Regions from separate parts of the Ancylobacter sp. TW_SC_1 genome, predicted to be linked through region 1. Evidence: riboswitches for the same ligand, from Rfam matches in the RefSeq annotation. Region 1 holds a riboswitch; each other region holds the start of a gene.

Region 1 (7,750 bases):
AGGCCGGGCACGCTGCCGGGCGGGCCCTCGATGCCGCCGGGGTCGGCGATGGAACGCCCCAGCATCTGGTAGCCACCGCACAGGCCGAGCACCCGCCCGCCGCGCCGCACATGGGCGAGGAGGTCGATGTCCCAGCCCTCGCGGCGGAAATCGGCGAGGTCGGCAATGGTCGATTTCGAGCCGGGCAGAATGACGAGATCGGCATCGCCGGGCAGGGCCGTGCCGGGGCGCACACGGACCACCTCGACCGACGGCTCGGCCTCAAGCGGGTCGAGGTCGTCGAAATTGGCGATGCGCGGCAGCAGCGGCACGGCGATGCGGATTCGGGCGCCCGGCTTGGGAACAGAGGCGGCGTCGAGCGCCAGCGCGTCCTCCGCCGGCAGGCGGCGCGCGTCGGCAAAGAAGGGGATGAGGCCGAGCGCCGGCCAGCCGGTGCGGGCGGCGATTTCCTCCATGCCGGAGGCGAACAGTGCCGGGTCGCCGCGGAAGCGGTTGACCAGGAAGCCGGCGATCATCGCCGCGTCGTCCACTGGGAGCACCGCGCGGGTGCCGACGAGGCTAGCGATGACGCCGCCGCGGTCGATGTCGCCGATCAGCACCACGGGGACGTTCGCCGCCCGGGCGAAGCCCATATTGGCGATGTCGTTCGCCCGCAGGTTGATCTCCGAGGCGGAGCCGGCACCCTCGACCAGCACGAGATCGGCTTCCGTGCGGAGTTTTTCATAGCTCTCCAGCACCGCCGCCATCAGCGCGGGCTTGAGCTTCTGGTAGTCGGCCGCCCTCGCGTTGCCCTGCGCGCGTCCCTGCACCACCACCTGCGCGCCGGTCTCGCTCTGCGGCTTCAGCAGGACGGGGTTCATGTGAACGGACGGCACCACGCGCGCCGCGCGCGCCTGCAGCGCCTGCGCGCGGCCGATCTCGCCGCCATCGGCCGTGACGGCGGCGTTGTTCGACATGTTCTGCGGCTTGAACGGGCGGACGTTGAGCCCGCGATGGGTGAAGGCGCGGGCGAGGCCGGCGACGATCAGCGACTTGCCGACATCCGAGCCGGTGCCCTGGAACATGAGGGCGCGACATGAGGGACGCGCGGTCATCGCGCGCCCTCATGCGCAGATGGCGTCAGCCGTGATGGTGGCCGTGGCCGCGCGAGCCGTAGTTCCGGCCTTCCAGAAAGTCGACGCGACGTTCGAGATTGGATTCGCGGATCATGCCGGGGATCAGGAACAGATCGACGATCTGCCCGATGCCGAGCAGGCCGAGCGTCAGCAGCCACAGCGCGCCGGTCCAGTAGCGGCCGGCGTAGAAGCGATGGATGCCGCAAATACCGATCAGGCAGAAGAACCAGAACAGATAGGCGACGGGGACCGAACGCATCGGTGCGTATCTCCGGGAACAGGCCACGCCGCGACACTCGGCGTCGGATTCTACATGGCGATGACGTTCCGGAATTTCGAGGGCCGGGCATCAGAATTCGATGCCCTTCTGCGCCTTCACCCCGGCTTTGAAATGGTGCTTCACCAGCCCCATCTCGGTGACGAGATCGGCGGCCTCGATGAGCGCCGGCTTGGCGTTGCGGCCGGTGACGACGACGTGCAGCCCCTCGCGGCGGGCCTTGAGCGTGTCCACCACCTCGTCGAGCGGCAGATAATCATAGCGCAGGGCGATGTTCAGCTCGTCGAGGATGAGCAGCCCGATGGCCGGGTCGTTCATCATCGCGCGGGCCTTGTCCCACGCTCTTCGGGCGGCGGCGATGTCGCGCTCGAGGTCCTGCGTCTCCCAGGTGAAGCCCTCGCCCATGGAGTGCCAGTCGACCCGCGCGCCGAAGCTCTCCAGCGCCGCGCGCTCGCCCGACTGCCACGCCCCCTTGATGAACTGCACGACGCCGACGTTTCCGCCATGCCCGAGCACGCGCAAGGCGAGCCCGAAGGCGGCGGTGGACTTGCCCTTGCCGGCGCCGGTGTGGACGATCAGCAGGCCCTTCTCGACGGTCTTTTCCGCCACTTCCGCGTCCTGCACGGCCTTGCGCTTTTCCATCTTGGCGCGATGGCGGGCGGCCTCCTCGGGCGAGATATCGGTCACGTCGCCGGTCCTTTCACGGTCATCGGCAGGCCGGCCACCATGAAGATCACGGTGTCGGCCCGCGCGGCGATCATCTGGTTGAGCCGGCCCTGCGCGTCGCGGAAGCGGCGGGCCAGCGCGTTGTCGGGCACGATGCCGAGCCCGACCTCGTTCGACACCGCGACGACCGGCCCGTCGCGGCCGGCGAGCGCCTCGACCAGCGCGGCCGATTCCGCCGCCACGTCGGCCTGCGCCAGCATGCGGTTGGTCAGCCACAGGGTGAGGCAGTCGACCAGCACCGGCCGCCCGGCCGGGAGGTTCTTGAGCGCGCCGGCGAGGTCGTGCGGGGCGTCGCGCGTTTCCCAGCCGGCACCGCGCCGCGCGCGGTGGAGCGCGATGCGCTCCACCATCTCCTCGTCATAGGCCTGCGCGGTCGCGAGATAGCTCCATGGCGGGGCATGGCGCTCGACCCGTTCCTCGGCGTGCCGGCTCTTGCCCGAGCGGGCGCCGCCGAGGACGAGGGTCAGGCTCACGCCTCAGCCCGCCGCCGCGCCGAGGCGCGGGCGCAGCCAGCCGGCGAGGCCGCCGAGCAGCACCCAGAACACGAAGCTGGCCGCCACGCTGGCGACGACAAAGCTGTGGTGCAGCGCCTCCGGGATCGGGCTGTCGTGGCTTTCCGGCTGCGGCGCGCCGACGAGATGCGGCGCCACGATCAGCGCGACGCCGAGGACGGCGAACAGCGGCGAGCGCCCGAACACGATCAGCGCGAGGCCGCCGGCGGTCGCCACCGCCGTGCCGATCCACCAGAGCTGGCGGGCGGCGAGATCGGCGGCCGGCATGGCCGGCAGTTCCGGCGGCAGGCCGAGGCCGGGCGCCAGCGTGAACACGGCGAAGCCCGCCAGACCCCAGGGGATGCCCTGATGCCATCCCTTGAGCCCGCCGGCGAGCTCGCTGGCGGCGACCAGCAGCAGGCCGAAGCCGAAGGCGGTGAGCACGGTGGCGAGGATCGTGTAGGCGTTGCGCTCGACGCCGTCCGCCGGACCCCATTCCTCGGCGTCGTGCGCGTGGGAATGGGCGGCGGTCGCATCCGCGTGGTCGTGCGCGACGGCCTCGGCCGGCGCGTCCTCGCCGCCCTCGAAGGTCTCGGCCTGGAGGATCAGCGGCACGGTGGTGAAGACATGGATCGCCGAGCCGACAAGCCCGGTGCCGATGCCGGCGAGCGCGGCGACGAACAGAATCGTCCTGAAAAGCAACATGGCGCGGTTCCCCTCGCGTTCAGTGGCAGGGGAAGGCGTTGGCGTGGCGCACGTCGTGCGTCGCGTTGTGCACGGCGCTGATATGGGAGAAGCCCACGCCGCCGAGCACGAAGACGCCGAGAAGGGCGGCGAAGGTGATCTGCACCGCGCGCGAGGCGGTGGAGTCGTGCGGGGCAGCCGCGTCGCGGCTGTTGAGGGTCGTCATAACGTTCTCCTTTGGCCCTCCACCCGAGGACCGTTGCGGTTCGTGTCGACGGCCGGTCTCCTGGCTCGCGGGTCACGGCCCTTTCTCCGCCTTCCCGGCGTCGCCGCCAGTGGCCGATGGAGAAGGGCTCGCCGCTCACAGTTGCGGGGGCAGCCGCGGGTTCGGCGTCGGCCTTCGAGAAGGCTTCGGCCCCACCGCGTTCCCGTCTTGCGTCCCGTGCGTGTCACGGGAACCGACGACATGGCGGACTATAGCCGGCAATCGCCGGGCCGCAACGGCGACCTCCAATCAGGCGTTTGACAATCCCCGGCAAGGCTCCTTTAGTGGCCGCGATCGACGGTTTCCTCCCCTGGGAGGGACGAAGAGGGAATGCGGTGCGGGGCGCTTCGGGCGCTCCAATTCCGCGGCTGCCCCCGCAACTGTAAGCGGCGAGCCTGCGCCGAAAGCCACTGGAGATACGCTCCGGGAAGGCGGCGACGAGGCGGCGACCCGCGAGCCAGGAGACCTGCCGACGGTCCGGTCGTGCGTGCCGGCGGGGTGCCCGGCAGTCAGGCAGAGCTGCGAATCCCGTTCGCGGCCTCGCGCGGAATCCCGTCCGCGACCGGTGCATCCCGCGATTCTAGTGGTTTTCGTGGAGACGCCGCATGTCCGTTGCCGAACCGACCCCTCTCGACCGGGTGCCGTGCACCATCGTCACCGGCTTTCTCGGCTCCGGCAAGACGACGCTGATCCGCCATGTGCTGGAGACCGCGCGGGGCAAGCGCCTCGCGGTGATCGTCAACGAGTTCGGCGATGTCGGCATCGACGGCGAGATCCTCAGGGGATGTGGCATCGATACCTGCCCGGAGGAGAACATCGTCGAGCTGGCCAATGGCTGCATCTGCTGCACCGTCGCCGATGATTTCGTGCCGGCGCTCGACGCCATTCTCTCGCGTGTGCCGAAGGTCGACCACATCCTGATCGAGACCTCCGGCCTCGCTCTGCCCAAGCCGCTGGTGCAGGCCTTCCACTGGCCGGCGATCAGGAGCCGGGTGACGGTGGACGGCGTCGTCGCGGTGGTCGACGGCGAGGCGCTGGCCTCGGGCCGCGTCGCCCATGACCATGACGCGCTGAGCGCGCAGCGCGCCGCCGACGCCTCGCTCGACCATGACGACCCGATCGAGGAAGTGTTCGACGACCAGATCGCCTGCGCCGACCTCGTCATCCTGACCAAGGGCGATCTCATCGACACGGAGGGCGCCGTGCGTGCCCGCGCCGCGCTCGATGCCGAGCTGCCCAAGGGCGTGCAGGTGGTGAGCGTTACCGGGGGGCGCATCGACCCGGTCCTGCTGATGGGTCTCGGCATCGGCACCGAGAACGACATCGAGAACCGCCGGACGCATCACGACGACGAGGCCGAGCACGACCACGACGATTTCGACAGCTTCGTCGTCGAGATCCCGGAGATCGCCGATCCCGCCGAGTTCGCCGCCCGTGTCGCCCGCGCGGCGGAAGAGGCGGAGGTGCTCCGCGTGAAGGGCTTCCTGCCCGTCGCCGGCAAGCCGATGCGTCTGCTCGTGCAGGCGGTCGGCCCGAACGTCGCGCATCATTTCGACCGCCCCTGGGGCGCCGGGCCGCGCATCGGCCGCCTCGTCGCCATCGGCCTCAAGGGGCTCGACCGGGCGAAGGTGGAGGCGATCCTGACGGGGGCGCTGGAGACGGCGTGAGGAGCTTTTCCACATGTTGTCATCCCGCAACGGCCAGAGGCCGCATCCGGGATCGCGTTCGTCCTTTCCGGCGCACGATCCCGGCTCAGCGGCTGCACCGCGGGCCGGGATGACGGCTTGAGGGAAGGCCCACCCGATGCACATCCTCACCACCACCTCCACCAGCCTCGACGACCTCGTCGAGCCGGTCGATCTCGGCCAGACGCCGGGCGAGGTGGTGGTGGTGTCCTTCGCCGACAGCGACCTCGGGGCGCTCGCGCGGGCGCAGGAAGCGATGATGGCACGGGGCGGGGCGGACCTTCCGAGCCTGCGCCTCGCCAATCTGCGCGACCTGCGGCACCCGATGTCGGTCGATCTGTGGATCGACAGCGTCGCCGTCCATGCCCGCATCGTGGTGGTGCGGCTGCTCGGCGGGCTCGACTGGTGGCGCTACGGCGTCGACCGGCTGAGCGCGCAAGCGCGGGCGCGGGGCTTCGCGCTCGCCGTCCTGCCGGGCGAGGACCGTGACGACCCGCGCCTCGCCGAGGCGTCGACGCTTCCGGCGCACGAGCTGGACGGCCTGCTCGGCTATTTCCGCGCCGGCGGGCCGGCCAACATGCGCGCGCTGCTGCGGCGGCTGGCCGGCCATGCCGGGCGGGATCTGGAGGCGGCAGAGCCTGCACCCGTGCCGCTGGCGGGATTTCATGAGGGACCGGGCGAGGCTCCCTGCGATGGGGCCGCCATCCCCGTCATCTTCTACCGCTCCATGGCGCTGGCGGCCGACACCGCGCCGGTGGACGCGCTGTGCGTCGCGCTGGCCGCGCGGGGGCTGCGGCCGTGCCCGATCTTCGTCGCGAGCCTCAAGGAGCCTTGCTCTATCGCCTTCCTCAAGGAGGCGCTGGAGCAGATGGCGCCGGCGGCGATCGTCACGCTCACCGCCTTCGCCGCCGCAGATCCCGGGGAGGCGACCGTGCTCGACGGGCCGGGCGTGCCGGTGCTGCAGGCCATCGTCGCCACGACGAAGCGCGAGGCGTGGGCGGAAGGCGTGCGCGGGCTGACCAGCGCCGACCTCGCCATGCATGTGGTGCTGCCGGAACTCGACGGGCGGGTGCTGGCCGGCGCGCTCTCCTTCAAGGCGCCGCAGGAGACCCCCGCCGTGCCCGGCTTCGCCGCGCTGGTGAACCGGCCCGAGCCGGACCGGGTGGCGCAGGTGGCGGAAAGGGTGGCATCGCTGGTGCGCCTGCGCGCCACCGCGCGCCGCGACCGCCGGATCACCGTACTGATGCCCGACTATGCCGGCGCCCCCGGCCGCACCGGCTGGGCGGTGGGGCTCGACGTGCCGGCGAGCGTGCTGGCGCTCATGGAGGACATGGCGGCGGCCGGCTACCGGGTGGAGGGCGCGCCGGGCGATGAGCGGGCATTGCTGGAGGCGGTACAGGGTCGGCTCCCTCTCCCGGCCGGGGTGAGAGGAGCGCATCAGGCGTCGTCGTCATCCCGGACGACCAGGGGCCGATCCGGGCTCGCGGCGCGCGTTGCTGCACCGGGCGGTTCCGGCCTGGTCGACGATCCCGGCTCTGCGGCTTTGCCTTCGGCCGGGATGACGGCCGTGAAGGCCGGGCAGGACGGCGATCAAGCGACCCTCTCCCTCGCGGACTACCGCGCATGGCTCGCCACCCTCCCGCCCGACGCCGTCGCGGCGGTCGCCGCCGCCTGGGGCGCGCCGGAGGACGACCCGGACGCCATCGACGGCGCGTTCCGCTTCCACGCCCGCGCCTTCGGCAATGTTACCGTCGCCCTCGCGCCGGATCGCGGCTCACGGGCCGAGCGGCGGGCGCAGTATCATGACCCGGCGTTGCCGCCGCGCCACGCGCTGCTCGCCTTCGGGCTGTGGCTGCAACGCGAGGCCAACGCTCTCGTCCATATGGGCGCGCATGGCACGCTGGAATGGCTGCCGGGCAAGCATGTGGCGCTCACACGCTGCTGCTTCCCCGAGCTGCTGCTCGGCAGTCTGCCGGTCGTCTATCCCTTCATCGTCTCCAATCCCGGCGAGGCGGCGCAGGCCAAGCGGCGCATCGCGGCGGTGACGCTCGGCCATCTGCCGCCGCCCACCGTGGAGGCCGGGCTCGCCGGCGAGGCGGCCGAGCTGGAGCGCCTCGTCGACGAATATGCGCAGGCCGACGGGCTCGACCGCCGCCGGCGCGAGCGCCTTGCCCGCCTCATCGTCGAGGAGGCGACGCGCACCGGCCTTGCCCGCGACGCCGGCCTCGAGGCCGGCGCGGAGCCCGACGAGGCGCTGAAGCAGATCGACGCCTTCCTGTGCGACATCAAGGAGATGCGGCTCAAGGACGGCTTCCACGTCTATGGTCGCGGCGCCTGCGGCGATGCCGAGCGCGACGGGCTTCTCGCCGCGCTCGACGGGCGGCGGGTCGCGGCGGGTCCCTCCGGCGCGCCGGGGCGCGGGCGCGGCGACGTGATGCCGACGGGCCGCAACCTGTTCGCCAGCGATCCGCGCGCGCTGCCGACGCCGACCGCCATGGACCTCGGCC
Region 2 (7,750 bases), 1.8 Mb from region 1:
CAGCGTCGAATGGCGCGGCGAGGCCGGCCATGCCGACGCGCTCGCGCGCTCGGTCGAGGCGCTGGGCTACAAGGTCGCCCCCTTCGATCCCGCGCATCTGTCGCGCATCGACGAGGCGACGGGGCGCGAGCTGCTGCGCGCGCTCGCCATTGCCGGCTTCGCCGCGTCCAATGTGATGATGCTCTCGCTCGCCGTCTGGGCCGGGCAGGCGCAGGACATGGCCGCCGCCACCCAGCATCTGTTCCAGTGGCTGGCCGGGCTGGTGACGCTGCCGGCGGTCGCCGTGGCGGGGCGTCCGTTCTTCCGCTCGGCACTCCGTGCCGTGCGCGCCGGGCGCACCAATATCGACGTGCCGATCGCCCTCGGCCTGCTGCTGACCACCGCGATCAGCGTCATCGAGCTCGCCCGGCACGGGCGGGACGTCTATTTCGACAGCGCGGCGGCGCTGCTCTTCGTGCTGCTGATCGGGCGCTATCTGGACTTCCGCGTGCGGGCCCGCTCGCGCGGCGCGGTCGAGCGGCTGCTGATGCTCAAGGCGCACGGCGCCGCCATCTGCCGCGCCGATGGCGGCATCGAGGTGCTGCCCGCGCACCGGGTCGTGCCCGGCATGATCGTGCAGGTAGCGCCCGGCGAGCGCGTGCCGGTGGACGGCTTCGTCGTCGCGGGCCGCTCCTCGCTCGACGTCGCCATCGTCACCGGCGAGAGCCTGCCGGTCTCCGTCGGCCCCGGCGCGCGGGTTCTGGCCGGCAGCGTCAACGGCGCCGCGCCGCTGCGCCTGCGGGCCAGCGCCGGCGTCGAGGACAGTCATCTCGCCGAGATCGTGCGGCTGGTCGAGGCGGCCGAGCGCACGCGCGGGCCGGCGGTGACGCTCGCCGACCGCGTGGCGCGCATCTGGACGCCGCTCGTCCACGCCGCCGCGCTGGCGACGCTGCTCGGCTGGTGGCTGCTCGCCGACGCCGGCTTCGCGGCGGCGCTGCTCAACGCGGTGAGTGTGCTCATCATCGCCTGCCCCTGCGCCATCGGCCTCGCGGTGCCGGCGGTGCAGGTGGTGGCGACCGGCGCGCTGCTCCGGCGCGGCGTGCTGCTGCGCGCGGGTGACGCGCTGGAGCGGCTCGCCGCCATCGACCTCGTCGCCTTCGACAAGACCGGCACGCTGACGCGCGGCGAGCCGCGCCTCACGGCGATTCCCGAGGACCCCGAGGCGCTCCGCCTCGCCGCCGCGCTGGCCGCCGCCAGCCCCCACCCGGCGGCGCGGGCGCTCCATGCCGCCTGCCCGCAGGCCGCGCCGCGCGCCGGCTGCGAGGAAGTGCCGGGCGAGGGCCTCCGCGCCCTCACCCCGGCGGGCGAGGTGCGGCTCGGCCGCGCCGCGTTCTGCGGTGTGGCGGACGGCGAGGACGCGGCCAGCGAGATCTGGCTCGCGCGCCCCGCCCATGCCCCCGTGCGCTTCACCTTCGAGGATGCGCCGCGCCCGGAAGCCGCCGCCGTCATCGCCGCCTTCCGCCGCGCCGGCATGGCCTGCGCCATCCTCTCCGGCGACCGCCCGGCGGTGGTCCGGCGGGTTGCCGGGGAGCTCGGCGTCGAGCGGGCGGAAGGCGGCCTGCGGCCCGGCGACAAGCTCGCCCGGCTGGTCGCGTGGCGCGCCGGGGGGCGGCGCGTGCTGATGGTCGGCGACGGGCTCAACGATGCGCCGGCGCTCGCCGCCGCCCATGTCAGCGCCGGCTTCACCCATGGCGCGCCGGCCAGCCAGAGCGCCGCCGACATCGTGCTGCCGGGCGGCGACCTCGCCGCCCTTACCCACGCCTGGCGGGCCGGACGGCGGGCGCGCCGGGTGATCCACCAGAACCTCGCCCTCGCCGCGCTCTACAACATCGCCCTCATCCCGGTGGCGATCCTCGGCCTCGTCTCGCCGCTCGGCGCGGCCATCGCCATGGCGGCAAGCTCGCTCACCGTCACGCTCAACGCGCTGCGCGCCGGCGAGCCCGTGGCGCGGAGGCCCTGATGGACGCCCTCCTCTTCCTCGTCCCCATCGCCCTGGCGCTCGGCGGCTTCGGCCTCGCCGGCTTCTTCTGGACGCTGCGCGCCGGCCAGTATGACGACCTCGACGGCGCCGCCGTCCGCATCCTGCTCGACAATGATTCCACGAGGCCACCCGATGACCCTGTCCGTTCACGATGATGCCGCCATCCCGGGCACGGCGGCCGGAAGCGGGGCCGCCGGCATCGACCTGCCGCGCGTACTGCCCTTCCTCCTCAACCTCGCGCTTGTCGGCGCGCTCGGCTTCTATCTCGGCGGATGGCCGGGGCTGGCCGCCGGGGTCGGCGCGCTGCTCGCCCTGTTCGGCTTCTTCGTCCTCGCCCGCCGCATCGGGCGGCAGCGCGAACAACTGGCCGGACGGGCAAGGACGGTGGCGCGCTTCCTGCGCCCGGTGGTCGGGCTGGCGCTCCTGCCCTTCGTCGCGCTTCTCACCATCGCCGTGACCTTGGCCCTGTTCGCCTTCGACCGAACGCTCGGCCGGCTTGCCCTGCCGGACGCCATGCCCTCGTTCTCGCCGCGCGCGCTGGCGCGGCGCGGGCTCGGCTTCGCGGCCGGCTTCTTCTCCGCCGAGAGCCTGCCGATGACGGCGGTGAATGCCCTGCTGCTGCTGGTGCTCGGCTGTCTGGCGGTCGGCATCGAGGTGGCGTTCTACGCCGCGCTGGCGGCCGTGCCGGTGATGATCTGCACCATGATGATGGTGGCGGTGGAATCGAGCCGCGAGCCGGAAGACGGCCCGGCCGGCAGCTGAGCGACGCGATGACCGACCTCTCCTTCGTCGGCGGCCTCCTGCTCGGCCTCGCCAGCAGCCTGCACTGCGCCGGCATGTGCGGGGGCATCGCCTCCGGCCTCGTCTTCGCCTTCGATCCGCAAGGCGGCCGTGCCCGGCAGGCGAGCGTGCTGCTGGTCAGCCAGATCGGGCGCATCGCCTCCTATGTGCTGGCCGGCACGTTTCTCGGCGCCGTCGGCTCGGAATTCTACGGCGCCTTCAACCACGCGGCCGCGCATCTCGTGATGCGCTGGGCGGCGGCGGCGGCGCTGGGCTGGATCGGCCTGTCGATGCTCGGCCTCGCCCCGCCGCTGACCGTCGTCGACCGGCTGACCGGGCCAATCGCCCGGCTGGCGCGCCATCCCGGAAGGCTGGCGCTGGCGGGCGGCTATGCCGGGCCGCTGGTCGCCGGCGCGGCCTGGGGCCTGCTGCCCTGCGGCATGGTCTATGGCGCGCTGTTCTACGCCATGCTCACCGGCTCGGGCGGCGGCGGCGCCACCGTCATGGCCGGCTTCGGGCTCGGCACGCTGCCCGCCGTGACGGCGACCACGCTCGGCGTCGCCTCGCTGCGCCGGCTCGCCTTCCTCCCGAGGATCCGCATCGCCGCCGGGCTGGCGCTCATCGCGCTCGCCGCCGCCAGCGCGCTGCTGCCCGCCGCCGCGTGGGAAGGGCTGTGCCTGACATGAAGATTCCGCCATCGCAGGAGAGACGGCCGTGACCGACATGACGCTGCACCCGCTGGCGCAGTTCGCGCTGACCTTCGCCATCGGCGCGCTGGCGGGGGCGGTCTTCATGGCCGGCGTCGCCGCGCTCGGCCTGGAGGCCGTATCCGGCTTTCTCGACATGTCGGGAGGCGGGCTCGACGCCCGCGACGTCACCGCCGTGCTGTGGATCGCCGGTCAGCTGGCGGTGTTCGTCCACCACATAGTGCCGGGCATGCTCAGGGCCTGAGAGGACGCCGGGGAGCCGCCGTGGCGGCACCCCGGAAGAATCGGCATCACGCCGTGTGGTAGAGCCGGCGCTCGAAGATCGGGCTGCCCTTGAGGCCGTTGAGCGCCTTGGCCGCCGCCAGCACGGCGAGGTCGACCAGCGGCTCGACGATGATGACGAGCATGTAGGCGGCGCCGAAGGAGGCGATGGACTGCGCGTTGTCCACCGTGAAGCCATGGCCGTAGAACGCCCAGAACGCCACCCACACGACGATGCCCGCCTGATAGGTGGTCGAGAGCGCCAGCGCCTGGCGGTACTTCAGCTCCACATAGGGGGTGTTCGGCGCGATGACGCGGCTCGCCAGCGCGGTCAGCGCGAACAGCGGCACCAGCAGCGTGGTGACGTTCATGCCGTATTGCGGCAGGTCGAACGGCGCGAAGAACACGCCCTGTATGGCGAGGCCGGCGGCGAGGCCGATGGCGGCCGGCGCGACGCCGAAGATCAGGAACAGCGTCGAGCCGAGGATGAGATGCACCTCGGACACGCCGACGGGATGGTGCGGCAGCAGCTCGAAGAAGGCGAAGACCAGCGCCGTCGTGGCGATGCTGCGCGCCACCAGCGAGACGGCGCCGCGCTCGCGCACCGCGTCGGCGGCGAGCTTGAGCGTGTAGGCGCCGGCGCCGGCGGCCGTCACATAGCTCAGCCAGATCTTTCCTTCGGCCACGAGGCCGGGCTCGATATGCATGGGGTTCTCCTGTGCCGTCTCACCCGACGGCGTGCGGTTGGACCTGTGCGCATGGCCGGTCTCCTGACTCGCGGGTCGCTGCGCGCCTTCCGCCTTCCCGGTCACTCCCCTTTCGGGTCGGGTCCAGTGGCATGATGGAAGGCCGCTCGCCGCTCACAGTCGCGGGGGCGGTTGGGGCTTGGGGCCGGCAGGCCCTTCCCCATTCCCATTTCATCCGGGCGGTTTCCCACCCGGACACCATGTGCGCGGCTACCACGCGCCGGAAGGCCTTCCCTGTCAAGCAATCGCAAGGCGCTATCCGCAGCCGTCACGGCGCGGCGGGCGTCTCCAGCAGCGGCTCGTAGCGCGCGTCGGTCAGCGTCCTGAGGAAGGCGACCAGCGCGTCGATGCGCCGGTCGTCGAGCGCCGGGCCGCTCTCCAGCTCCTTCAGCGACAGCGTTCCGGCGACCTCCGGCCTGTCCCACACGGCGCCGGTCTCGGGGTTGATCTGCCGCGCGGGGGCCGAGGAATTGTACTTGTTGTAGAAGAGGATGACGGTCTTCAGATCCTTGAAGACGCCGTTGTGCATGTAGGGGCCCGTCACCGCCACATTGCGCAGGCCCGGCACCCGGAACTGCCCGTCATGGCGCTTGCCCCCGATGTCCTTGCGGGCGCGCAGGCCACGGTCGACCGGCACCTTCAGCGCGGCATTGGCCGGCGTGCCGATATTGTGGAAGCGGTAATTGGAGAACGTCTCCCCGGCGCCGCCGTTGGGCGTCAGCTTGTGGCACTGGCCGCAATTGGTGAACTGGTTGGAGAAGAACAGCACCCGCCCCAGCTCTTCCTGCGGCGTCATCGTGTAGTCGCCGCGCAGGTAGCGGTCATATCGGGAATCGAACGGCGAGACGGCCGGGCTGCGCTCATAGGCGGCCAGCGCCTCGGCGAGGGCGGCGAAGGCGCGTTCGTCGTCGCCGAACACGTCGGGTCCGAACCGGGCGCGGAAGGCCTCGACATAGGCCGGCTTCTCCTTCAGCCGGGCGACGACGCTGGCCTTGTCCGGCATCGCCATCTCGACCGGGTTGAGCAGCGGCTGGCCGGCCTGCTCGGCCAGCGTCGCCGCGCGCCCGTCCCAGAACTGCCCGCCGACGGGATTGCCCTTGGCATCCTTGCCGAAGCGCGGGATGGAGGCGGCATAGCTCGCGCTCGGCGCGTTGCGCACGCCGTGCGAGACGCCGTCATCGCCGAGCGAGACCGGCCCGCCGCGCGGATCGGCGAAGCCGTGCGCGGGGTCGTGGCAGGTGCCGCAGGACTGGGTGCGGTTGCGCGAGAGGTCGGTGTCGAAGAACAGCGTCTCGCCAAGCGCCGTCAGCGCCGCATCGTCGGCCGGCGGCGTCTCCCCCGCCGGCGCGCCGGAGACGAGAGCCGAGAGAGCGAGAAAGACCGCCGCGAGCGGCGCTGCATGCCTCATCAGGTGCCACCATCGAGCCCGGCGTCGGGCGCGGCGGCCTTTTCCCGCCAAACGCCGGCCCGCGCCATTGGACACCTTGCCCTAGGCCAAACGGCGCCCGCCGTCATCGGGAAGAACACGGCTCCGGCACGCCCGGCCCGGCTCAGCCCTCAGGCTCGAAGATCGCCTTGGCGACCTTGGCATGGACGCCCCAATTGCCGTCCGCCACCTGCGTCACCCCGAAATCCACGGCGACCGACATCAGCGAGATCGCCTCGTCCTCGTCGAGCCCGTAGCGCTCCATGAGGAATTTTCGCGTGGCGCGGAAGGCGCCGCGCAGCGCCCGGCTCAGCGAGGAGCGCTTGAACACTTCCGACTGCGCGTTGCGGCCGAGCTCGCGCAGATAGTTGGTGTAGCTGAAGCCGTGCAGCAGCCAGGCGTCGGGCGTCTCGATCAGCGGCGCGCCGAGGCCGTTGAGATAGGCTTTCTCGGTCTCGCCGCGCTTGTGCAGCACGAGGCGGATGTCGCCGGTGAGCGAGCATTCCAGCGCGGTGCCGCTGATCTCGCCGTCGCCCTGCGCCAGATGCGGGTCGCCGACCGAGAGCAGCGCGCCCGGCACCGTGACCGGCAGATAGACCGAAGCGCCCTGCCCGGCCCGCCAGTTGTCGACATTGCCGCCGAAATAGCCCGGCGGCACGGAATCGACGATGTCGGTCTCGCGCGGCGCCACCGCGATGAAGCCGAAATGCGGACGCACCGGAATGCGCGCGCCCTTCAGCACGCCGTGCCGCTTCGCGATGCGGGTATGGTCCACCGGCACGCCGGGATAGTCGATGGTCTCGTGGACCACGCCGAACGGGTCGGTCTGCGGCGCCCAGTGATAGGAATACACCGCCTCGGCATAGCCGCTCTCGCCAGCGGCGTCGGTGCGGTAGATGGTGATGACCTCGCGCTTGCGCGGCTCGTCGAGAATGTCGTCGTGGTGGAAGCCCCAGGCCGCCGCCACGTTGGAGCCGAAGGCGAAGCCGGCATGGGCGGGATTGGCGCAGGGGCGCGGCTTGAGCCGCAGGATCTGCACCTCCAGCACGTCGCCCGGCTCGGCCCCGTGCACGAAGATCGGCCCGGTGCAGATGTGCACGCCGAAACCCTCGCCCGCCCCGCGCCCGAAGATGCTGGCGTTCATCGGCCCGGCGCCGCGCCGGTCCACCGCCTTGTAGTCGCGGCTCCAGTGAAACACGTCCTCGGCGCCGGCGTCGCCGCGGATCATCCGCTCATGGTCGTCATAGGCGTGCTGGGTCAGCGTCTCGATCGTGACGAGCGCGCCCGAGCGCACGCGCAGCACCGGCGCGATGCTGCGCGAGAGATAGCCCCAGTGCACGCTCTCGCGCGACACCGGCAGGTGATGGTGTCCCGGCTCGCCGGGCTCCGAGGGGCGCGGCGGCGCCACCCTCGGCGCGCCCTCCTCGTTCTCCGGCGGCAGGTGCGCGGCGGCCGGCGCCGGCCGCGAGGGGCGCACCCCCGAATGCATCGGCCGCCCGCGCGTCCAGCGCGTCGCCACCGTCGAGCCCGACGACTTGCGGAAGTCGCGCGGCGAGATGCCGTAGGCGCCGCTGAACACCCGGCTGAAATGCGCCTGATCGGAAAAGCCCCAGCGGAAGCCGATCTCGGCGATGGAGCGGTCGGCGTGCTGCGGGTTGACGAGGTCGCGCCGGCACTGCTCCAGCCGGCGGTGGCGGACATAGTCGGAGAACGAACGGTCCTGCCCCTCGAACAGGCGCTGGATGTAGCGCGCCGACAGCCCCTCCGCCTTGGCGATGTCGGCGACCGACAGCTCCGGCTCGCGCAGGCG
Region 3 (7,750 bases), 2.2 Mb from region 1:
CGCGAGATGGCGCGGCAAATGACGGCGCTCGGCGTGCGGCCGGAAATCGAGGCCTTCGACACCGGGCATCTGTGGTTCGCCAAGCAGCTCGTCGAGGAAGGGCTGATCGAGGACCCGGTGCTGATTCAGCTCTGCATGGGCATTCCCTGGGGCGCGCCGGACGACCTCAACACCTATCTGGCGATGGTCAACAATGTGCCGGCGGGCTGGACCTTCTCCGCCTTCTCCATCGGCCGCAACGCGCTCGCCTATCCCGCGGCGGCGGTACTGGCCGGCGGCAATGTGCGCGTCGGGCTGGAGGACAATCTCTATGCCGGCAAGGGCCAGCTCGCCACCAACGCCCAGCTGGTCGAGAAGGCGGCGACCGTGGTGACGCACATGGGCGCGCGGATCATCGGCCCGGCCGAGGTGCGCGAGAAGCTGAAGCTGGTGAAGCGCTGAGGTGACGACGATGCACGCCCCGAATCTCGCTCCCATCTCCCGCGCCGCCTGCATCGGCGGCGGCGTCATCGGCGGCGGCTGGATCGCCCGCTTCCTGCTCGCCGGCATCGACGTGAAGGTGTTCGATCCGCACCCGGAGGCCGAGCGCATCGTTTCCGAGGTGCTGGCCAATGCCGAGCGGGCCTATGGCCTGCTCACCGGCGCGCCGCTGCCGCCGCGTGGCCGGCTCGCCTTCTGCGCCAGCATCAACGAGGCGGTGGCGGACGCGCAATGGGTGCAGGAGAGCGTGCCGGAGCGGCTCGACCTCAAGCGCCGCGTACTCGCCGAGATCGACGCCGCCTGCCCGCCGGATGCGCTCATCGGCTCGTCGACCTCCGGCCTCAAGCCTTCTGACCTTCAGTCGGAGCTGACGCACCCCGAACGTCTCTTCGTCGCCCACCCCTACAATCCGGTCTATCTGCTGCCCCTTGTCGAGATCGTCGGCGGCGCGCGAACGACGCCGGATACCATTGGGCGCGCGAAGGACGTGCTCGAGGCGATCGGCATGAAGGGCGTCGTCATCGCCCGCGAGATCGAGGCGTTCGTCGGCGACCGGCTGCTGGAGGCGCTGTGGCGCGAGGCGCTGTGGCTGATCAAGGACGACATCTGCGACGTCGAGACGCTCGACGACGTGATTCGCTATTCCTTCGGCCTGCGCTGGGCGCAGATGGGCCTGTTCCAGACCTACCGCATCGCCGGCGGCGAGGCCGGCATGCGCCATTTCCTCGCCCAGTTCGGCCCGTGCCTGCAATGGCCGTGGAGCAAGCTGACGGACGTGGTCGACCTCGACGACGCCCTCGTCGAGAAGATCGGCGCCCAGTCCGACGCTCAGGCGCCCGGCCTGTCGATCCGGGAACTCGAGCGTATCCGCGACGAAAACCTCGTCGGCATCGTGCAGGCGCTGAAGGCCGGGCGCGGTGGCGAGGGTTGGGGTGCCGGCAAGCTGCTGGCCGATTTCGAGCACCGGCTGCTGGCCCGAGCCGAGCCGCCGGGCTCGGCCGACGTCGCCGCGCCGCTGCCGCTCGTCGAGGCCCGCGTGTCGCCGGCCTGGATCGACTATAACGGCCACATGACCGAGCATCGCTATTTGCAGGTCTTCGGCGACACCACGGACGCGCTGCTGCGCCTCATCGGCGTCGATCTCGCCTATGTCGAGGGCGGCCACAGCTATTACACGGTGGAGACGCATCTGCGGCATCTCGACGAGGCGCGGCTCGGCGAGGAGCTGAGAGTGACCTGCCAGATACTGGCCACGGACGACAAGCGCATCCACGTCTTCCACCGGCTTTTCGCCGGTGCGCAGGGGCGCGAGATCGCCACCGCCGAGCAGATGCTGCTGCATGTCGACAGCAAGGCGGGACGTGCCGTTCCGGCACCCGCCGACGTGCTGGCGCGGCTGCGGCCGATCGCCGACGCGCATGCGCGGCTCGAAAGCCCGCCGGGCACCGGCCGGGCGGTCGGCAAGAAGCGTGCGGCGCCGACGGCGGCCTGACCCCGGCAGGAGACTCCCGGCGCCCTGCCGGGCAGTCTCCGTCGCTCGCCGAAGCGGTCTCACTTCACCGCCGCCTCCGTCGACCTTAATGTGCCCGCGCGAACATCTCTTGTTCTGCCCCCATGAAGGGCGATACGCGACGCACATCATCGTCCGACGGGTTAGCGCATGATTCCCTGGTCCCTGCTCGACACCGCGAAAGTGCCCGACGGATTCGGCGATCTCCGCCTGATGAGGCGGGGCGACGAATTCTCCATCATGTCGGGCGCCACGGAGCTGATGAACAGCCGCCTCAGCGGATCGGAGAAGGCACTCGCCACGCTGGTCTGCGAACGGCTCGGACAGCGCCCCAAGCCGCGGCTGCTCATCGGCGGGCTCGGCATGGGCTTCACGCTGCGCGCGGCGCTGGCCCAGCTCGGGCCGGACGCAGACATCGTCGTCGCCGAGCTAGTGCCGGCCGTCGTCGCCTGGGCGCGCGGACCGATGGCGGGGATTTTCGGAACCAGCCTGAGCGACCCGCGCGTCAGCCTTTACGAGGGCGATGTCGGCGAACCGATACGCGCCGGCCGGGCCACCTATGACGCGATCCTGCTGGATGTCGACAACGGCCCGGGCGGGCTGACCCGCGCGGCCAATGACGGTCTCTACGATCCGCGCGGACTGCTCGCCGCCCGGGTCGCCCTGCGCCCCGGCGGCCTGCTCGCGGTGTGGTCGTCGGCGCCTGACCGCGATTTCACCCTGCGCCTTCGCCGGGCCGGGTTCCGCGTGGAGGAAGTGCGGGTACGGGCGAACGGCAAGGGGCGTGGCGCGCGGCATGTCATCTGGATCGCCACCCGGCTCGCCGATGACGCCGGCCCGCCGCCGGCGCGCACGCGGAACTGATCGCGCCCCGCCCCTGCCATCCGGGCTCCTTCAGGCGAGCCGACCCGTGGAGAACCTATCCTGGAGACGTCGCTTTACCTGCCGGTCAAACGGTTCATCGAGGGCCTCGGCTTCACCGTCAAAGGCGAAATCGGCGGCTGCGACCTGCTTGCGCTCTCGGCCGACAACACGCCGATCGTCGTCATCGGCGAGATGAAGCTCAGCTTCAATCTGGAGCTGGTCCTTCAAGCCGTCGATCGTGCCGGCGCCTGCGACGAGGTATGGCTGGCGGCACGCGCCTCGCTGCGCGGGGGCGGCCGAGAGAGCGATACGCGCTTCCGCAATCTCTGCCGCCGACTGGGTTTCGGCATGCTCACGGTCTCGCAGGCCGGCGAGGTGACGATCCTCGTCAGCCCGGTCTCGCCCATGCCGCGCAAGGACCCGCGCCGCCGATCGAGGCTGGTGGAGGAGCATAAGCGGCGGTTCGGCGACCCGGCGGTGGGCGGCAGTTCGCGCGTGCCGCTGATGACCGCGTACCGCCAGCAGGCGCTCGCCTGCGCCGCCGCCATGGCCTCGGGTCCCAAGCGCCCGCGCGACCTGCGCGCCGTCGCACCGGATGCGGGAAAGATCCTGCTCGGCAACGTCTATGGCTGGTTCGTCCGCGCCGAGCGCGGCGTCTACGCCCTCACCGAAGCTGGGCACGAGGCGCTGCGACGCTGGCCGCAAGGACGGCCGGACACCGCTGCCGGACCCGAAGGCGTGGCGGTGGATTCCTGACCGGCCGGAACGCGCGAGGCGCGGTCCTTCCCTATCCGGCCTCATCGCCCAATAGAACATTACAATATAAACATGTCTTTATATCTTGCTTGACAGCACGGACCTTCCGGCACATTTTCATCGTGTCGAGGTTCTTCGGCGTCTTTCGTATGGGCGCCGGAGCTAAGAGGGAATCCGGTGAGCCATTGCCCCTCCAGGGCGGGTGATGCCGGAGCTGCCCCCGCAACTGTGAGCGGCGAGTCTTCGTCCATTCAGCGTCACTGAGACGGCACGTCACTGAGGCGTCACGTCTCGGGAAGGCCGGACGAAGACGGCGACCCGCGAGCCAGGAGACCTGCCCCGGCAACATAATCGTCCCTGGGCGGGGTGTCCCGGTGGTGCGTTCGCGCGTCCGCCGGTGCCTCGCGCCGGTGGGTGCGCCTGCGTCCGCTCGGCCTTTGCCCCCAATTCTGATTGGGGTTAGCCGAATGAACTTCCCTTATTCCGCCGGCTCGGTGCCGGTTTCCACCCTCGGCACGCCGCGCATCGGTCCGCGCCGCGAGCTGAAGACCGCACTGGAAAGCTACTGGTCCGGCAAGAGCGACGCGCAGGCGCTGCTCGACGCCGCCGCGCGCCTGCGTGTCGCCAACTGGGCGCGGCAGAAGGCGCTCGGCGTCACCAACATCCCGTCCAACGACTTCTCGCTCTACGACCATGTGCTCGATACCGCCGTGATGGTCGGTGCGATCCCGGACGCCTATGGCTGGGGCGGCGGGCCGGTATCGCTCGACACCTATTTCGCCATGGCGCGCGGCAGCGAGGGCGACGCCCACGCGGCCTGCGGACACTCCCACGGCTCCGGTGTCCCGGCGCTGGAGATGACCAAGTGGTTCGACACCAATTACCACTACATGGTGCCGGAATTCGCGCGCGGACAGCGCTTCACCCTCGCCTCGACCAAGCCCATCGACGAGTATCGCGAAGCTAGGGCGCTCGGCTATGAGACGCGCCCGGTACTGCTCGGCCCCGTCACCTTCCTCAAGCTCGGCAAGGCGAAGGAGCCGGGCCTCGATCCGCTCACGCTGATCGGCGAGTTGCTCCCCGTCTATGTCGAGCTGCTGCGCCGGCTTTCCGCCAACGGCGCGGAATGGGTGCAGATCGACGAACCCTGCCTCGTGCTCGATCTGGACGAGGCGACGCGCGCGGCGCTGCGCGAGGCCTATGGCTTTTTCGCCCACGCTCTGCCGAAGCTGAAGATCATGCTCACCAGCTACTTCGGCCGGCTCGGCGACAATCGCGACACCGCCCTGTCGCTGCCCGTTGCCGGGCTGCATCTCGATCTCGTGCGCGGAGCCGACCAGCTGCGCGAGGTGTCGGAGAAGGCACGGCCCGGCCTGGTGCTCTCGCTCGGCGTCATCGACGGACGCAATGTCTGGCGCGCCGACCTACCGAAGCTGCTCGACGCGCTGGAGCCGTTCGTGCGCAAGCGCGGTACCGATCACATCGAGATTGCCCCCTCCTGCTCGCTGCTGCATGTGCCGATCGACCTCGCGCAGGAGACGCAGCTCGACCCGGATGTGAAGAGTTGGCTGGCCTTCGCCGTGCAGAAGATGGAGGAACTGTCGACGCTCGCCACCGCCCTTGCCGGCGGGCGCGAAGTAGTGCTCGGCAAGCTGATGGAATCGGGCGCCGCAGCTTATGCGCGCCAAGCCTCGCCCAAGGTGCACAACGCCGCCGTGGCCACACGGCTGGCCGCGGTCACGCCCGCGCAGGCGCGCCGCGTCAGCCCGTTCGCCGCGCGCGCCGACGTGCAGCGCAAGCGCCTCGGCCTGCCGCCCTACCCGACCACGACGATCGGCTCCTTCCCGCAGACGAGCGAGGTGCGCAAGGCGCGGGCCGCCCATGGCAAGGGGGAGCTGAGCGACGACGCCTATGACGTCTTCCTCAGGCAGGAGACGGCAAAGACGATCCGCTGGCAGGAGGAGATCGGCCTCGACGTGCTCGTCCATGGCGAGTTCGAACGCAACGACATGGTGCAGTATTTCGGCGAGAAACTGTCCGGCTTCGCCTTCACCCGGCATGGCTGGGTGCAGAGCTACGGCTCGCGCTATGTCCGCCCGCCGATCCTGTTCGGCGACGTCTCCCGCCCCGAGCCGATGACCGTGGAATGGTGGCGCTATGCGCAGGGCTGCACCGACCGGCCGCTCAAGGGCATGCTCACCGGTCCCGTCACCATCCTCAACTGGTCCTTCGTGCGCGACGACCTGCCCCGCAGCACGGTCTGCCGGCAGATTGCCCTCGCCATCCGCGACGAGGTGCAGGACCTGGAGGCGGCCGGCGCGGCGATGATCCAGATCGACGAGGCGGCGATCCGCGAGGGGCTACCGCTGCGCCGCGCCGCGTGGGACGCCTATCTCGACTGGGCGGTGGAGAGCTTCCGCCTCTGTGCCTCGGGGGTGAGGGACGCGACGCAGATCCACACCCATATGTGCTACTCGGAGTTCAACGACATCATCGCCGCCATCGCCGCGATGGACGCGGACGTCATCTCCATCGAGACTTCGCGCTCGAAGATGGAGCTGCTCGACGCCTTCGTGTCCTACCGCTACCCCAACGAGATCGGCCCCGGCGTCTACGACATCCACTCGCCCCGCGTGCCGCCGGTCGAGGAGATGGCCGATCTGCTGGTCAGGGCGACGCAGCGCCTGGCGCCGGAGCAGATCTGGGTCAATCCCGATTGCGGGCTGAAGACGCGCAGGTGGGAAGAGGTGCGCCCTGCCCTCGCGAACATGGTCGCGGCGGCGCATCGCCTGCGTGAAAAGCTCGCGCAGGCTGCCGAATGAGCGGCGAGACAAGCCAGGGAGTGACGCGTCTCGTCGACATCGTCTTCCCCGGCGCCACCAACCATCACGGCACCCTGTTCGGGGGTGCCGGCCTCGCCCATATGGACCGTGTCGCCTTCATCGCGGCGGCCCGGCACGCTCGATGCGACGTCGTCACCGCCTCCTGTGAGCGCATCGACTTCGTCGCGCCGGCGCATCTGGGCGAGATCGTCGAGCTGACCGGGCGGGTGATGCGGGTCGGGCGGCGCTCGCTCGGCGTCGAGGTCGAGATGATCGCGGAAGCTGCGCTGACCGGCGAGCGGCGGCGCTGCACATGCGGTGTCTTCAACATGGTAGCCGTCGGCACGCCGGGCGCCTTGCCGCAGCGTCCCGCGCAGGACCTGCCGGGCGAGGGCGGGTTGCGCATGGCGGATCTCGTGATGCCGGAGCAGACCAACCATTACGGCAGCCTCTATGGCGGCAGCGCGCTCGCCATGATGGCCAAGGCCGCCTTCGTGGTGGCGACGCGGCACGCGCGCCGGGCGGTGGTGATGGCCTCCTCGCGGCGCGTCGACTTCGTGAGCCCGCTCCGCCCCGGCGAGGTGGCCGAGGTCGACGCCTGGCGCGCCGAGACCGGCCGCAGCTCGATGACCGTCGAGGCCCGGCTGTGGTCGGAAGACATCGCCACCGGCGCGCGCCGGCTCTGCGGCACCGGCGCCTTCGTCATGGTGGCGGTCGATCCGGACCATCGGCCGGTCGCCATCGCGCGCTGAACAGGGGAAGGGGCTCCGCCCGGACGCCCCTTCCTCACGCCGGACTTGATCCGGCAGGCCGCACCGTGCAAATGATATATTGTATCATTTAACGAATGGAGCGCGCACAGATGTCCGACACACGCCTTCCGGCAACGGTGCTTTCCGGCTTTCTCGGTGCGGGCAAGACCACCCTGCTCAACCATGTGCTGGCCAATCGCGAGGGGTTGCGCGTGGCGGTGATCGTCAACGATATGTCGGAGGTGAACATCGACGCCGAGCTGGTCCGCTCGGGCGGGGCGAACCTCTCGCAGACCGAGGAAAAGCTGGTCGAAATGACCAATGGCTGCATCTGCTGCACCCTGCGCGACGACCTCCTCGCCGAGGTCAAGCGCCTCGCCGGCGAAGGGCGCTTCGACTACCTGCTGATCGAATCCACCGGCATCGCCGAGCCGCTGCCCGTCGCCGCCACTTTCGAGTTCCGCGACGAGGACGGCTTCTCGCTGTCGGACGTCGCCCGGCTCGATACCATGGTGACGGTGGTGGATGCCGCGAACCTCTTGAAGGATTTCGGTTCCCGCGACTTC
Region 4 (7,750 bases), 2.2 Mb from region 1:
CGACATGTAGAGCGCCAGCACCACGCAGCCTACGGTGAACGGGCTCCAGTGGATGCCGACGATGGTCTTGAACGAGTTGGCGAGCACCAGCTGGATCAGCAGCGGGATCGAGCGGAACACGTCGAGCACCGCGCCGATCGGCGCGTTGATCCACCAGGGCGACACCGCGCGGACCACGCCGAAGGCGACGCCCAGCAGCGTGCCGCCGATCACCGCCCAGAAGGTGATCGCCAGCGTCACGCCGGCGCCCTTGAGCATGAACCAGAGGTCGCCCGGCGAAAAGCTGGTGTCGAACAGGGAGGAGAACATGGCGCGGCCTCCCTCAGTAGCGGAACAGGCGCCACGCCAGCAGGCGGGCGGAGACGGTGACGAACTTGGCGAGCAGGTAGTAGATCACGGCTGCCAGGGCGAAATACTCGAAGGTGCGGAAGGAGCGGACATTGAGCTCTTGGGTGACGCCGGTGAGGTCGTCATTGAGGCCGACGATGACGCCGAGCGAGGTCATCAGGATGGCCCAGACCATCTGGTTGGTGAGCGGATAGAACACGATGCGGAACATCTGCGGCATGACGATCAGCCGGAAGGCCTGGATCTGCCCCATGCCGAGCGAGCGGGCGGCGCGGACCTGGGTCTGCGGCACGGCGCGCAGGCCGCCGCGGAAGGTCTCGGCGAGATAGCCGGCATTGTTGAAGGTGATGCCGGCGAGCAGGGCGACGAAGCTGTCGAGATGGATGCCGAGCGAGCCGAGGCCGAAATAGGCCATGTAGATCTGGAACAGCGCCGGCGTGTTGCGCGCCAGCTCCACCCAGCTGGCGGCGGCGGCGCGCAGGGCGCGGTGGTTCGAGCTGGCGCCGACCGCGAGCAGGATGGCGAAGAACACGCCGAGCAGCATGGAGAGCGCGGCGATCTCCAGCGTCACCAGCGCGCCCCACAGCATGTCGGGCAGCGCACGGAACGCCGGCAGCCAGTGAAAGGTGTAGTTCATGGGTCGCTCGTCGCTCGGACCTTGCGGGCGGGTCTTGCCGTCAAATCGTGCTTGCAGGCGGGTCTTGCCGTCAAATCTTGCTTGCGGGTGGGCCCTGCAGGCAAATCTTGCAGTCAGGTCTTGAAGGCGCAGTCTGCAGCCGGATGCCGCAGCTTGATGTAGCAGCAGCGCCGGCAGTCGGGCACTGCCCGCGTCCTATCACGGACGTCTCCCGGCCGGGGCCGCGGGCGCGGGGCCGGGATCGCCGTGCGGAGCGCCGCCGCGCTCCCGGAGACGGCCTGGCGGCCGTTCCGGGACGACGTGGGCGGGGCGATCAGCGATAGACGCCGGGCACCGTCAGGTCGGGCGCCTCGCCAAGGCCGATCCACTTGTCGTAGAGCGCCTTGTAGCGGCCGGTGCGGACCTGCTGATTGACGAACAGATTCAGGTAGTTGATGAGGCCCTGCTCGTTGCGCAGGGCGATCAGCGCGACATAGTCGATGTCGTAGGGGGCATCGCCGCCCATCATCAGGCCCTTGTACTTGCCTTCCTTCACGATCGCCGCGGCGACGGTCGAGGTGACCACGGTGGCGTCGATCTGGCCCTGCGCCAGCGCCAGGAACACGTCCGCCTGGGTCTGGTAGCCGCGGAACGTCGTGCCATCCGCCCATTTCTTGACGTCGTTATCGAGCGCGATCGCCTCGAAGGTACCGGAGACCGAGCCGGTCTTCTTGCCCTTCAGGCTGGCGTAATCCTTGATCCCCAGGCCTTCCTTGGTGAGAACCACCATCTTGAAGGCGAAATAGGGAATGGTGAAGCCGGCGGTCTTGGCCCGCTCCAGCGTGTCGGAGGTCGAGGCGACGCCGACATCGACGCGGCCCGAGACCAGTGCGGGAATGCGGTCGGGGAACGGCGTCTCGACGATCTCCGCCTTCACGCCGAGCACCTTGGCGAGGTCGTTGCAGTAGTCGACATCAAAGCCGATCGGCTCGTTATTGGCGTCGCGCGACCCCATGGGCGGGAAGTCGAGCACGACGGCACAGCGCAGCGTGCCGGAGGCGATGATGTCGTCGAGCTTGTCCGCCTGCGCGGGCATGGCGGCGGCGAGCGTCAGCGCCGCAGCGGCCAGAATGCCGAATCCCTTAGCCATAACGGCTCTCCTCTGAAGGAAGTTGTTTCTCTGTTAGTGGCCGTCGGCGTCGGAAGTGCAGGCGCCGCCCGGCGACGAAGGGAGCTTCCAATTTTTGGATCCAAGTTTCAATATCCTTTTTTCAATATCCGTGCGAATTTGCCTCGAGATGCTCGGGCTCTGGCGTCGCGGGCAGTGAAACGGCAGGGTGCGCAACGAGTTCGTCGGCAGCGAATCGGCAGTGAAGCCGGTCGTCCGGGCCAGTCGGGAGGTGGGAAGATGAAGGTTAGGGCAACGGACATCGCGCAGATGGCGTCCGCCTCGGACGTCATCTTCGACGCGCTGCGCGAGGCGATCGCCAAGGGGGACATCTCCGAAGGCCAGACGCTGCGGCAGGATCACATTGCTCGCATGTTCAATGTCAGCCGGATTCCCGTGCGCGAGGCGCTGACCCGGTTGGAAGAACAGGGACTGGTGTCGACGCAGCGCTACCGCGGCGCCGTCGTCACCACCTTGTCGGCCGAGGAGATTCGCGAGATCTTCGAGTTCCGCGCGCTGCTGGAGCCGGAAGTGCTGCGCTATTCGGTCGAGCGCATTTCCGAGGAGGGGCTGGAGAACGCCAAGCGCTTCGCCCACGCCTTCTCGACCGAGACCGATTCCTCGCACTGGGGCGAGTTGAACCGGCGTTTCCACTACAGTCTCTATGAGGCGTCAGGGCGGCCCTATTACCTGCAGACCATCAGCGCCGCACTCGACCGGGTCGACCGTTATCTGCGGGCCCAGCTTGTGCTGACCGACGGCATGGCGCGGGCGCGGCGCGAGCACGAGGGCATCCTGCTCGCCTGCATCCGTCGCGATGCCGAGGAGGCGGCGCGTCTCACCCGGGAGCATATTCTCGGCGCCAGCGTCTCGCTGATCGACTTCCTGCAGCGCACGCGACCGGCGAACGACGTCGGCTCGCCGCGGAGCTGACCGTCGCACGTCGTCGGCCGGCCCTGGCCGACCGCGGGATACAAGGTGAAATGATCCGGAAACATTGAGACCTAAGCCGGCAATCTGCATGGGCGATACTGTGAATGTCCGGTCGGCGGGCCGAGCCCCTTGCCCCCATCTTGCCGCAACGTTCGTCGGCCGGGCGCCCCTAAGGGCGGATGATGGAGTGGGACGAGAAAGTCCCATCCATATATTGACGTCCATCAGTCTCCAAGCCACCATAGCTAGTAGTCACGGTGCCCCCGAATCGCGAGAGGGGGGGGCTAAGAGGGAAGCCGGTGCGATACCGGCGCTGCCCCCGCAACTGTAAGCGGCGAGCCCGCGTCCATTCAGCGTCACTGGGGCGAAAGCTCCGGGAAGGCCGGACAAAGGCGTTTGACCCGCGAGCCAGGAGACCTGCCGCGACTGCGATAACGTCCTCGGGCGGGGTGCCCCGGAGGAACGCTGTGGTGTGTGCCGCCGGGTGTCCGGCGTCCACGCGCCGCGCCGTTTCCGCTCGGCCCCTTCCCCATGCAACGGGGTTTGCAGCCGATGTCTCCCAGTCTCGAAACCGAACGCCCGGTGGTCCGGGTTCCCGCGTCGCATGCGCCATCGGCGTCCGCCGATCCCGCGACGCCCGGCTATCAGGTCATCCGCCGCAATGGCGGCGTGACCCCTTTCGACGCCTCGAAGATCGCCGTGGCCTTGACCAAGGCGTTTCTTGCCGTGGAGGGATCGAGCGCGGCCGCCTCGCGCCGCGTCCACGACGTCGTGGCGGGCCTGACGGAGCAGATCGTCGCCGGACTGACGCGCCGGGCGGATGCCGGGCGAACCTTCCACATTGAGGACATACAGGACCAGGTGGAACTCGCTTTGATGCGCAGCGAACACCACAAGGTGGCGCGCGCCTATGTGCTCTATCGCGAGGAGCGGGCGCGGGAGAGGGCGGCGGCGGAGGTCGCGCCCCTGCAGACGCCATCGCTCTCCATGACGACGGCGGATGGCGCGCGGGCGCCGCTCGACGCCGCCCGGCTGGAGGCGGTGGTGCGCGAGGCGACCGACGGGCTCGCCGACGTGTCGCCCGAGGCGATCCTGAGCGAGACCCGCCGCAACCTCTATGACGGCATCAGCGTCGACGAACTGGCGCTGGCGCCGATCCTCGCGGCGCGCACGTTGATCGAGCGTGAGCCGAACTACGCCAAGGTTTCCGCCCGGCTGCTGGGTGACAATCTGCGCCGCGAGGCGCTCAGCTTCATAGACGGCAGACCGGCGCAGGCGACGCAAGGAGAGATGGGCGAGCGCTATCCCGACTATTTCCGCGCCTATGTGACGCGGGGCATCGCCGAGGAACTGATCGACCCGGAGCTCGGCCGCTTCGACCTCGACCGGCTGGCAGCGGCGCTGCTTCCCGAGCGCGACCTGCTGTTCGACTATCTCGGCCTGCAGACGCTCTATGACCGCTATTTCCTGCACGCGCGCGGCACCCGCTTCGAGCTGCCGCAGGCCTTCTTCATGCGCGTCGCCATGGGGCTCGCCCTGCGCGAGGTCGACCGCGAGGCGCGGGCGATCGAGTTCTACCGTCTGCTGTCCTCCTTCGACTTCATGGCTTCGACGCCGACCCTGTTCAATGCCGGCACGCTGCGCCCGCAGCTCTCCTCCTGCTTCCTGACCACCGTGCCGGACGACCTCGACGGCATCTTCAAATCGATCAAGGACAATGCCCTGCTGGCCAAATATTCCGGCGGCCTCGGCAATGACTGGACGCGGGTCCGCGGCCTCGGCGCCCACATCAAGGGCACCAATGGCGAGAGCCAGGGCGTGGTGCCGTTCCTGAAGGTGGCCAACGACACCGCCATCGCGGTGAACCAGGGCGGCAAGCGCAAGGGCGCGGTCTGCGCCTATCTCGAGACCTGGCACGTCGACATCGAGGAATTCCTCGACCTCCGAAAGAACACCGGCGACGACCGCCGGCGCACCCACGACATGAACACCGCCAACTGGGTGCCGGACCTGTTCCTGCAGCGGGTCGAGGCCGACGGGCCGTGGACGCTGTTCTCGCCGGACGAGGCGCCGGATCTGCACGATCTCACCGGTTCCGCCTTCAAGGCGGCCTATGAGACCTATGAGGCGAAGGCCGCGCGCGGCGAGATGAAGGTGTCGAAGCAGCTGCGTGCGGTCGACCTGTGGCGGCGCATGCTGACCCTGCTGTTCGAGACGGGACACCCATGGATCACCTTCAAGGATCCCTGCAACATCCGCTCGCCGCAGCAGCATGCCGGCGTGGTGCACTCGTCCAACCTGTGCACCGAGATCACGCTGAACACGAGCGCCGACGAGGTGGCGGTGTGCAATCTCGGCTCGGTGAATCTTCTCGCCCATGTCACGGCGGACGGGCTCGACCAGAAGCGGCTCGCGTGCACGGTGACGACGGCGATGCGCATGCTCGACAACGTCATCGACATCAATTTCTACACCATTCCCGAGGCGCGGCGCTCGAATCTGCGCCACCGTCCGGTCGGGCTCGGCATCATGGGCTTCCAGGACGCACTGCAGGCGCTGCGCATCCCCTATGCCTCGGAAGATGCCGTGCGCTTCGCCGACGAGAGCATGGAGGCGGTGAGCTTCCACGCGATTTCCGCCTCCTGCGACCTCGCCGCCGAGCGCGGGCGCTATCCCTCCTTCGAGGGCTCGCTGTGGTCGAAGGGTGTCCTTCCCATCGATAGCCTCGAATTGCTGAGCGCCGCGCGCGGCGGGCTCGACCTCGACCGTTCCGCAACGCTCGACTGGGAGGCCCTGCGTGCGCGGGTGACGACCACAGGTCTGCGCAACTCCAACACCATGGCCATCGCGCCGACGGCGACGATCTCCAACATCTGCGGCGTGTCGCAGTCGATCGAGCCGGCCTACCAGAACCTCTTCGTCAAATCGAACATGTCCGGCGACTTCACCGTGGTGAACGCCGCACTGGTGCGCGACCTGAAGGCGCGTGGCCTGTGGGACGAGGTGATGGTTTCCGACCTCAAATATTACGACGGCAGCGTCGGCTCCATCGACCGCATCCCGGACGACCTCAAGGCGCTCTACGCCACGGCCTTCGAGATCGAGCCGTCCTGGCTGATCGAGGCGGCGGCGCGCCGGCAGAAATGGATCGACCAGGCGCAGTCGCTCAACCTCTATGTCGCCAACCCCTCGGGCCGCAGGCTCGACGAGACCTATCGGCTGGCGTGGAAGCGCGGCCTGAAGACCACCTATTATCTGCGCTCGCGCTCGGCGACCCATGTCGAGAAATCGACGCTGAAGGGCACCGACGGCAAGCTCAATGCGGTGTCGGCCGTTTTCGCGGCTGCCCCCATCAACCTGCCGGAGACCGCCTTCGGTCCGACCTGCGCCATCGACGATCCCGACTGCGAAGCCTGCCAGTGAGCGGAAACGAAGGAGACATGACCATGCTCGACTGGTCCGACACCAAGCCCGCCCCTGCCCCGATCCATCCCGCCTTCGCCCCGCCCGCCGTCGACGCGACCGGCCTCGGCGCCATCGAGCGCGGCGCCGCGCGCGTCACGGTGGACGCGAAGCGGATGATCAATGCCCGCGCCGACGTGAACCAGCTTCTGCCGCTCAAGTACAAATGGGCGTGGGAGAAATACCTCTCCGGCTGCAACAATCACTGGATGCCGACCGAGGTCTCCATGCAGGCCGACATCGCGCTGTGGAAGTCGCGCGACGGGCTCACTGAAGACGAGCGGCGCATGATCAAGCGCAATCTCGGCTTCTTCGCCGCCTCGGAATCGCTGGTGGCCAACAACATCGTGCTGGCGATCTACCGCCACCTCACCAATCCGGAATGCCGGCAGTACCTGCTACGCCAGGCCTTCGAGGAGGCGGTTCACACCCACACCTTCCAGTACATCGTCGAAAGCCTCGGCCTCGACGAGGGCGAACTGTTCAACATGTACCGCGAGGTGCCCTCGATCACCGACAAGGCGGCGTGGGCGCTGAAGCACACGCAGAGCCTCGACGATCCCGCCTTCGCCACCGGCACACCGGAGGCGGACCAGCAGTTCCTGCGCGACCTCGTCGCCTTCTACGTCGTGTTCGAGGGTATGTGGTTCTACACCGGCTTCGCGCAGATCCTGTCGCTCGGCCGGCGCAACAAGATGGTCGGCATCGCCGAGCAGTACCAGTACATCCTGCGCGACGAGAGCATCCACCTGAATTTCGGCATCGACGTGATCAACCAGATCAAGGCGGAGAATCCGCATCTGTGGACGCCCGCCTTCCAGGACGAGGTACGCTCCATGCTGAAGGATGCTGCCGAGCTGGAAGCCGCCTATGGGCGGGACACCATGCCGCGCGGCTTCCTCGGGCTGAACGCGGCGCTGTGCGAGCAATACATGCACGTCATCGCCAACCGCCGCTGCGCCCAGCTCGGGCTCGCCCCTGTCTTCGCCGAGGCCGAGAATCCTTTCCCCTGGATGAGCGAGGCGATGGACCTCAAGAAGGAGAAGAACTTCTTCGAGACCCGCGTCATCGAGTACCAGAACGGCGGCGCGCTGGCGTGGGACTGAGTGCGCGGCCGGCGGCGCCTCGGCGCCGCCGGCCCTCACCTCACGCCGGCACGTGCTCCCATTGCGGGAACGGGTCGGGCAGGTGCCGGAACGGCGCGGGATCGAACAGGGTCGGCT

The links. Region 1 has a riboswitch for cobalamin ahead of cobW (cobalamin biosynthesis protein CobW). Riboswitches for the same ligand answer to the same signal wherever they lie in the genome.
Region 2: linked by a shared signal. The riboswitch ahead of AC1PZ7_RS18275 (energy-coupling factor ABC transporter permease) and the one ahead of cobW (cobalamin biosynthesis protein CobW) in region 1 are both predicted to bind cobalamin.
Region 3: linked by a shared signal. The riboswitch ahead of metE (5-methyltetrahydropteroyltriglutamate--homocysteine S-methyltransferase) and the one ahead of cobW (cobalamin biosynthesis protein CobW) in region 1 are both predicted to bind cobalamin.
Region 4: linked by a shared signal. The riboswitch ahead of AC1PZ7_RS22295 (ribonucleoside-diphosphate reductase subunit alpha) and the one ahead of cobW (cobalamin biosynthesis protein CobW) in region 1 are both predicted to bind cobalamin.

Annotation. Positions count from the first base shown of each region.
Region 1 covers NZ_CM166365.1:2,108,802-2,116,551, forward strand. Annotated here, with positions in the region: gene AC1PZ7_RS09695 (cobyric acid synthase) at 1-1,064, opposite strand, end outside; gene AC1PZ7_RS09700 (NINE protein) at 1,120-1,374, opposite strand; gene cobO (cob(I)yrinic acid a,c-diamide adenosyltransferase) at 1,465-2,079, opposite strand; gene cobU (bifunctional adenosylcobinamide kinase/adenosylcobinamide-phosphate guanylyltransferase) at 2,076-2,591, opposite strand; gene AC1PZ7_RS09715 (CbtA family protein) at 2,595-3,314, opposite strand; gene AC1PZ7_RS09720 (CbtB domain-containing protein) at 3,334-3,519, opposite strand; cobalamin riboswitch at 3,553-3,771, opposite strand; cobalamin riboswitch at 3,840-4,046, shown strand; gene cobW (cobalamin biosynthesis protein CobW) at 4,164-5,225, shown strand; gene cobN (cobaltochelatase subunit CobN) at 5,362-7,750, shown strand, end outside.
Region 2 covers NZ_CM166365.1:3,873,191-3,880,940, forward strand. Annotated here, with positions in the region: gene AC1PZ7_RS18250 (heavy metal translocating P-type ATPase) at 1-1,999, shown strand, start outside; gene ccoS (cbb3-type cytochrome oxidase assembly protein CcoS) at 1,999-2,175, shown strand; gene AC1PZ7_RS18260 (hypothetical protein) at 2,153-2,782, shown strand; gene AC1PZ7_RS18265 (sulfite exporter TauE/SafE family protein) at 2,791-3,486, shown strand; gene AC1PZ7_RS18270 (hypothetical protein) at 3,515-3,751, shown strand; gene AC1PZ7_RS18275 (energy-coupling factor ABC transporter permease) at 3,798-4,475, opposite strand; cobalamin riboswitch at 4,512-4,732, opposite strand; gene AC1PZ7_RS18280 (cytochrome-c peroxidase) at 4,783-5,922, opposite strand; gene AC1PZ7_RS18285 (acetamidase/formamidase family protein) at 6,065-7,750, opposite strand, start outside.
Region 3 covers NZ_CM166365.1:4,695,756-4,703,505, forward strand. Annotated here, with positions in the region: gene bcoG (3-dehydrocarnitine:acetyl-CoA trimethylamine transferase BcoG) at 1-441, shown strand, start outside; gene AC1PZ7_RS22260 (carnitine 3-dehydrogenase) at 452-1,972, shown strand; gene AC1PZ7_RS22265 (polyamine aminopropyltransferase) at 2,141-2,854, shown strand; gene AC1PZ7_RS22270 (DUF2161 domain-containing phosphodiesterase) at 2,915-3,610, shown strand; cobalamin riboswitch at 3,722-3,966, shown strand; gene metE (5-methyltetrahydropteroyltriglutamate--homocysteine S-methyltransferase) at 4,078-6,432, shown strand; gene AC1PZ7_RS22280 (acyl-CoA thioesterase) at 6,429-7,184, shown strand; gene zigA (zinc metallochaperone GTPase ZigA) at 7,295-7,750, shown strand, end outside.
Region 4 covers NZ_CM166365.1:4,704,188-4,711,937, reverse strand. Annotated here, with positions in the region: gene AC1PZ7_RS22315 (amino acid ABC transporter permease) at 1-297, opposite strand, end outside; gene AC1PZ7_RS22310 (amino acid ABC transporter permease) at 323-985, opposite strand; gene AC1PZ7_RS22305 (ABC transporter substrate-binding protein) at 1,299-2,114, opposite strand; gene AC1PZ7_RS22300 (GntR family transcriptional regulator) at 2,373-3,065, shown strand; cobalamin riboswitch at 3,304-3,504, shown strand; gene AC1PZ7_RS22295 (ribonucleoside-diphosphate reductase subunit alpha) at 3,618-6,488, shown strand; gene AC1PZ7_RS22290 (ribonucleotide-diphosphate reductase subunit beta) at 6,512-7,633, shown strand; gene zigA (zinc metallochaperone GTPase ZigA) at 7,674-7,750, opposite strand, start outside.